Regions from separate parts of the Pseudobutyrivibrio ruminis HUN009 genome, predicted to be linked through region 1. Evidence: predicted binding sites of a transcription regulator. Region 1 holds the regulator's gene; the other holds the start of a gene.
The links. The regulator HrcA, encoded in region 1, represses chaperone genes, less so after heat shock. The targets are predictions, from matches to a motif close to TGTTAGCACTCNNNNNNNNNGAGTGCTAACA.

Region 1 (4,029 bases):
TCATTGCTGGTGGGATACCATCAAGTCTGAACTGTCCAAGTGACTTGTTATCCTTAGCGAACTGACGCTCACCCTGTACAACGTTGATATCAACGGCTGTCTGGTTATCAGCTGCTGTAGAGAAGATCTGGCTCTTCTTTGTAGGAATAGTTGTGTTTCTCTCGATAAGTCTTGTAGCAATACCACCCATTGTCTCAATTGAAAGTGAAAGTGGTGTTACATCAAGAAGAAGGATATCGCCTGCACCAGCATCGCCAGCGAGCTTACCACCCTGGATTGAAGCACCGATAGCTACGCACTCATCTGGGTTAAGAGTCTTGCTTGGCTCGTGACCTGTAAGAGCCTTTACCTTATCCTGAACTGCTGGGATTCTTGTAGAACCACCAACAAGAAGTACCTTTGAAAGGTCTGAAGCGTTAAGACCAGCATCCTTAAGTGCCTGGTTAACAGGACCTGCTGTAGCTTCTACTAAATCGTGTGTTAACTCATCAAACTTAGCACGTGTAAGGTTCATATCAAAGTGCTTTGGACCTTCTGCTGTAGCTGTGATGAATGGAAGGTTGATGTTTGTAGTTGTAGCAGATGAAAGCTCTTTCTTAGCCTTCTCAGCTGCTTCCTTAAGTCTCTGAAGTGCCATCTTATCTGTTGAAAGATCTACACCCTCAGCTGCCTTAAACTCTGCAAGCATCCAATCTGTAATCTTCTGATCGAAATCATCACCACCAAGTCTGTTGTTACCAGCTGTAGCAAGTACTTCGATAACGCCATCACCGATTTCAATGATAGATACATCAAATGTACCGCCACCAAGATCGTATACCATAATCTTCTGCTCCTGCTCGTTATCAAGACCATAAGCAAGTGCAGCTGCTGTAGGCTCGTTGATGATACGCTTTACATCAAGACCTGCAATCTTACCAGCATCCTTTGTAGCCTGACGCTGAGCATCGTTGAAGTAAGCTGGAACTGTGATAACTGCCTCTGAAACTTTCTCACCAAGGTAGTTCTCAGCATCACTCTTAAGCTTCTGAAGAATCATAGCTGAAATCTGCTGTGGAGAGTACTTCTTGTCGTCGATGATACGACCATTGTCTGTACCCATATCTCTCTTAATTGAAGAGATTGTCTTTTCTGCATTTGTAACAGCCTGACGCTTTGCTGGCTCACCAACAAGTCTCTCGCCTGTCTTTGTAAATGCTACGATAGATGGTGTTGTTCTAGCACCCTCTGTATTTGCGATAACGGTAGGCTTTCCACCTTCCATAACAGCAACACAGCTGTTAGTTGTTCCTAAATCGATACCAATAATCTTTCCCATGATTTATTTCCTCCTATAATAACTTAGTTTGCAACCTTAACCATTGAATGACGAACTACTGAATCATTGTACATGTAGCCCTTCTGGAATTCTTCTACGACGATGTTCTCGCCAACCTCATCATCCTCAACATGCATTACTGCGTTGTGGAAATCAGGATTGAATTCCTTTCCTACAGCCTCGATAGGCTTAACACCTGCTTCCTCGAGAGTTGTAAGTAACTGCTTGTATATCATGAGCATTCCATCAGCAAATGGATCTGCCCCTTCCTCAACTGTAGCAAGACCTCTTTCGAAGTTATCAACTACAGGAAGAACCTTTTCAATGATGGCCTTTGCGCCATTTCCAAACATCTGAGCCTTTTCCTGCTCTGTACGACGACGGAAGTTTTCGAATTCTGCCATCTGACGAGTAACTCTATCAGTGAGCTGCTCTATCTGCTCATCACGCTTATCTTTTTTCTTTTCTTTTTTCTTGAATGGCTTCTTGCCATCCTTTTCCTCTTTTGTAGATTCTTTTGAAGATTCTTCTGAAGTGTTTTCATCAGAAGCTTCTGTCACATCAGCTTCGGTTTCTTCAGCCATCGCTTCCGCATTTTCCATAGCTTCTTTAACTGCTTCTTCAGTAGAGAACTCTTCCATTTTTTCTTTATTCTCTGCCACGAATTTACATCTCCTTAATTTCTTTATCCTTTATTTCTGTCAGCCTCATTTTTAAGTAGTTTATCTAGCTGACCTTTAAGACTTTTTATATTGTCAACAACATTTTCGTAATCCATTCGCTTTGGACCAACGATACCAATTGTACCTTTGACTCCTTCGCCAAGCTCATATGTTGCTGTAACAATCGAACAATCCTTCATTGTAGATATTGGAGATTCGTCTCCGATATAAACCTGAATTCCTGTGCTCTCACTTTCACTTGAACTATCATTAAGAAGCTCTATGAGTGATTGCTTTTCTTCGAATGTATCTAATAATTCAGATGCTTTCTTTGAATCAGCAAGCTCTGGATACTTGAAGATGTTGGTAGCACCTGAAGTGTAAACCTGTAAATCATCACCTTCAGTGATTGTCTCTGCTACGGTGTCAAGTACCTGTTCTACAATCTCATCATGGATACCGGCCTGCTCCTTTAATCTGGAAATAACTGCCAGATTGATTTGATCAACCGTCAGACCATTTAGGTTTGTGTTAAGAAGCATGTTAAGCTTTAACATTGTTTCATTATCAAGCGGCTTATCCACATTGATGATTTTATTCTTAACAATGTTGCCATCCATAACAACTACTGAAAGCACCTGATGCTCGTCCACAGCTGAAAGCTGAACGAACTTTAATCTATTTGAAACAACTGAAGGAGCTGAAACAAGTGTTGCATACTGTGTGTTGTTTGCCAGTGTCTTTGCTACGTTCTTAAGAAGGCTTTCCATCTTTTCAGTCTTCTCAATCATCCACTCATGCATATCTGCAACTTCTTTATCCTTCTCAGCTATTAGATTGTTTACATAAAATCTGTAACCCTTGTCTGAAGGAATACGACCTGCCGATGTATGTGGCTGAACGATATATCCCAAATCCTCAAGATCTGACATCTCGTTTCGGATGGTAGCTGAACTAAGATTCAAATCAGTGTATTTTGAAATTGTTCTTGAACCGACTGGCTCGCCAGTCTCAAGGTAATTCTTGATAATCGCATTTAAGATTTTTACTTTTCGCTCATCTAGTTCGATATCAGCCATACATTCACCTCTTCCCCGTTGTTTTGTTGTTAGCACTCATCTAATTGGAGTGCTAATCATTTTCTGATGTTAATTTACACCTAGGGTCCCCTTTTGTCAACCGCCTTAAGATATTTTTTATACTTTCTTTATAATGTTACATAATTGTTATTTTTCCTAAGCTTTGGTAATATATGAAGGCAATCATTTTTGTAAATATCTTCATTAATTTGCAAAAATAATTACATTAATATAGAGGTGTTTTATGGATCAGAGTAAAATCAGAAATTTTTGCATTGTTGCACATATCGATCACGGCAAATCAACACTTGCCGATCGTATCATACAAATGACAGGCACTCTCACTGATCGTGAGATGCAGGCACAAGTTCTTGACAATATGGACCTTGAGCGTGAGCGTGGAATCACAATCAAATCTCAAGCCGTTCGTATTGTTTACAAGGCTGATGATGGCAATGAATACATTTTCAACCTTATTGATACCCCTGGCCATGTTGACTTTAATTATGAAGTTTCTCGTTCACTGGCTGCTTGTGATGGCGCTATTCTTGTTGTTGATGCAGCTCAGGGTATCGAAGCTCAGACTTTAGCAAATGTATATCTTGCATTGGATCACGATTTGGATGTTATTCCTGTCATCAACAAAATCGACTTACCTTCTGCTGATCCAGATAGAGTTATAGAAGAAATTGAGGATGTAATCGGCTTAGAAGCACATGATGCACCTCAGATTTCAGCCAAGACAGGCCTTAATATTCACGACGTTTTGGAAGCAATCGTACATCAGCTTCCAGCACCAACTGGTGATCCAAAGGCGCCACTTCAGGCACTAATCTTTGACTCACTTTACGACCCATACAAGGGTGTTATCGTATTCTGTCGAGTAAAAGAAGGAACATTAAAGGTTGGCGACAGCGTCAAAATGATGGCTACTGGTGCAGAATTTGATGTTGTAGAAGTAGGCTACTTC
Region 2 (4,029 bases), 1.8 Mb from region 1:
AACTGTTGGCTCGTCAACCATTACAGGCTGGAAACGTCTTTCAAGAGCAGCATCCTTTTCAATGTACTCACGGTATTCATCAAGGGTTGTGGCACCGATACAGTGGAGCTCGCCACGAGCAAGCATTGGCTTTAACATATTTCCTGCATCGAGACCGCCATTACCATTTTTACCAGCACCGATGATTGTGTGAAGCTCATCTATAAATAAGATGATTTCGCCATCTGAGTTTTTTATCTCATCAAGAACAGCCTTCAGTCTTTCCTCAAACTCACCTTGATATTTGGCACCTGCGATCATTGAGCCAATCTCTAGTGAAAATACCTTTTTGTTTTTAAGTGCTTCAGGCACATCGCCTCTAACAATACGCTGAGCCAAGCCCTCTACAACTGCTGTTTTACCAACACCAGGCTCACCTATAAGAACTGGATTGTTCTTTGTCTTACGGCTAAGGATTCTGATGACATTTCTGATTTCTTCATCACGACCGATTACAGGATCAAGCTTATTTTCTCTAGCTCTTTCTACCAAATCGTATCCATATTTTTCAAGTGTGTCATAGGTTGCTTCTGGATTATCCGTATTTACGGTTTGGTTTCCTCTGACAGTTGCAAGCACTGCAAGGAATGAATCCCTTGTAATATTGAATGCCTTGAAAATATTCTTAATAGGTGTGCTTGGCTTTTTAATCATGGCAAGCATCAAATGCTCAACAGAAACGTAGCTATCACGCATTGATTTAGCTTCGTCCTCAGCATAAGTAAGAACATAATTGAGATGCTGACCTACTCGAAGTTCACCACCCTGCACCTTTACTCTGGCTTGAAGTGCTGCATCTACAGCATTTTTGAATTGTTCCACATCGATGTTCATCTTGCTAATCAATGATGGAATCAATCCATTCTCCTGGCGTAACAGCGCCATCAGCAAATGCTCCTGCTCTATCTCCTGATTGCCATAATCCATGGCTATTTTTTCGCATGCATTAATTGCTTCGATTGATTTTTGTGTAAATTTTTGGATGTTCATAATCTCACCTCCACCCGTTATTTATCTTGTAATTATGTTCTAACACAAAAATTAGCACTCGACAAGTCCGAGTGCTAATAATTAATAATTATTTAAGAATTTGTGGAACAGCTTATCAATTAGTTCTATCGTATACGCGTAAATCATAGTGGTTGGAATACATATCTTCCAAACTTTCTACATCTACATCCCCACTAATTAGAAGTCTATCAAAAGATTGCGATGTACGATGCTGACGATAGTCTTCATAACACATGTAAGCAAATGCCTCCATTAATGTGGCATTAGGCTTATAAATAGAATGAATATCGATAATATCCGGATTAAGCAAATATGTTTTTGTACCAATGGAATATGAACGAACTGCAACAATTGGCCTTTCTTTTGTGCTACTTTCATGGAAATATGCAGTCAGTTTATATGCATCAATATTGGCTCCACCGACTACACAGCTACCTAATTCTTCGTATACTGGTGGCTGAGGATCAAAATCGTATTGATTTATATTGCTAAGTTCTATAGCACTAGCCAGCTTTTGCAGTTCATTAAATAATGTCATATTACCAATAGTGATTGCCGTGTGCTTTGCATAGTCCGTTAAAGATACAAAATCATATTTTTCATTTTCATCAAAGCCTGTTGGCTTAACCGCCTCAATAGCAGCATCACTAAAATAATAATCTGGGTAATTGTCTCGAATGTAAGTAAGAAAAGTTTTGAAGTCAGAGAAAGTACAGCGATGTAGGTCAATGTTTTCGATTTCGTCCCGCGTAACTTGCCGAACTTGCTCCTCATCGCTATTAGCTTCAATTTGATAATTTAAATGCGTTCTAAATAAAATATCTGTTGTTTCCATAAATTATAATCTCCCCTTTTACAGCATAATAGCACATATAGTGTCATCTGTATATAGTAATACTAGACCTTGTAGCAGTTTTATTAAATTATACTAAAATTAAATATTGGGGTTTATACAAGTTGATTATGCTCTAATGCTTAATACAGCTAATGCTAGGCCACCTCATAAGTGGCAAAGCCTCTGGTCTGCGCTGGGGGACTACTGCCTAGAATAAAAAATAAGAAATAGGCAGTAGTTTTCAAGGGCAGTGTGGCGTAACTAGACGACATTCTTATCGCCAAGTCGATTACTCTTTATCTTGCAAAAGTATTTAGCACTAAACTATACCAAAACACAAAAAAGACTACTACCTAAACTAGGATAAACTAGTTTAGGTAGTAGCCTTCGAAAAAGTTAAGCCACACTAGGGATTTGAGCTTGTGTTAATACAAGTTATCCTTCAATAGCTATGTATTTTGTTTCATCTTTCTGAGGAATTTCTTCCTTCTTAGGTACACTTAGGGTAAGAACTCCATCTTTGTATGCTGCATGAATATCTTCCTGTGTGATGTTATCACCTACATAGAAGCTTCTGCTGCAAGAGCCTGTGTAGCGCTCGCGACGGATGTAGTTGCCATCTTCGTCCTGACTGTCGTTGTTCTGATTTGTTTCAGCTTTGATTGTAAGATATCCATCTTTCAACTCGGCTTTAATATCTTCCTTTGAGAATCCTGGAAGATTCATATCTACTTGATAACCATTTTCGGTTTCTTTAACATCTGTTGTCATCATTCTTGAGAAGTCATTATCGAAATTTCTTCCAAATCCTGTGACACGTGGTACTCCAAAGAAATCATCCATAAAATCATTTGATAAAATACTAGGCATTAACATAATACTTACCTCCTTTTATTTACGGGCTTCTTTGAGCCTGATTGTTAATGTGGTTAAAGAAGAACTTCTTTTGTTCCTCTTTGTGATTATGTTATAACTCTAAAATTAGCACTCGTCAAGCACGAGTGCTAATAATTTATAATTATTTAATATTTTGTTTATAATTTGTCAGACATTTGCATTACTATTTAATGCCTACGAATTCGTAGCCTGCGCCTTCAACAGCAGCCTTAAGATCTGCCTCAGCAACATCATCTGAAGTCTTAAGTGTAACAAGATTTGCCTCGTGATTTGCTGTAGCCTCTTCTACTCCGTTGATTTTCTCAAGGGCTTCCTTTACGTGTGCTTCGCAGTGAGCGCACATCATTCCTTTTACTGTAATTTCCATTGTTGATTTGTCCTCCTTTATTTCTCCATCTAATAAGTACTGGCTATTAACTAATAATTTTTCATGACCAAGTGAATTCTTGATTGCTCTATCCCTGCCATGTTCATGCATCTTGAATAGATTCAATCTAAGCGCATTTGTTACAACGCAGAAGCTTGATAAGCTCATAGCTGCTGCACCAAACATTGGATTCAAAGTCCAGCCGAATGCATGTATGTATGCGCCTGCTGCAAGTGGTATTCCAATAACATTGTAAAAGAATGCCCAGAATAGATTCTCATGAATATTTCTTAATGTTGCGCGGCTGAGTCTGATTGCTGCTGCAACATCTGAAAGTCTGCTCTTCATAAGAACTACATCTGCTGCATCGATAGCAACATCTGTACCTGCACCAATGGCAATTCCCATATCTGCGCTGGTAAGTGCTGGCGCATCATTGATTCCATCGCCTACCATAGCAACCTTGCCGTACTGCTGCAATGCTCGGATTACTTCCTCTTTGCCCTCTGGCTTTACTCCTGCTACAACTTCATCCACACCTGCCTCCGTTGCTATGGCTGCTGCAGTCTTTTCATTGTCACCAGTAAGCATTACCACGTGGATGCCCAAGTTTTTCAAATGTTCTATTGCTTCTGCAGAATCTTCCTTAATAACGTCTGCAACAGAAATGATTCCGAGATACTTGCCATTCTTTGTAAAGAATAATGGTGTCTCGCCTTTTTCCGCTAGTCTATCTGCAAGCTCAATTATTTCTTTACTAACAGTCACATGCTGTTTTATAAGGTCAAGGTTTCCTCCGTAGACTTCCTCTCCATCCAAAATAGCTGTGATTCCATTTCCAGATAGAACCTTAAAGTCTGTAACCTCAGCTGGCTCCATA

Region 2: BO15_RS0100430 (Hsp20/alpha crystallin family protein) is a predicted target of HrcA. The motif match lies at 2,865-2,895, and genes of this name have one in related genera.

The regions. Positions count from the first base shown of each region.
Region 1 is NZ_JNLH01000001.1:1,913,472-1,917,500, reverse strand. Features, by position in the region: gene dnaK (molecular chaperone DnaK) at 1-1,318, opposite strand, end outside; gene grpE (nucleotide exchange factor GrpE) at 1,342-1,959, opposite strand; gene hrcA (heat-inducible transcriptional repressor HrcA) at 2,004-3,059, opposite strand; gene lepA (translation elongation factor 4) at 3,304-4,029, shown strand, end outside.
Region 2 is NZ_JNLH01000001.1:91,345-95,373, forward strand. Features, by position in the region: gene clpB (ATP-dependent chaperone ClpB) at 1-1,029, opposite strand, end outside; gene BO15_RS0100425 (hypothetical protein) at 1,145-1,885, opposite strand; gene BO15_RS0100430 (Hsp20/alpha crystallin family protein) at 2,321-2,761, opposite strand; gene BO15_RS0100435 (heavy metal translocating P-type ATPase) at 2,946-4,029, opposite strand, start outside.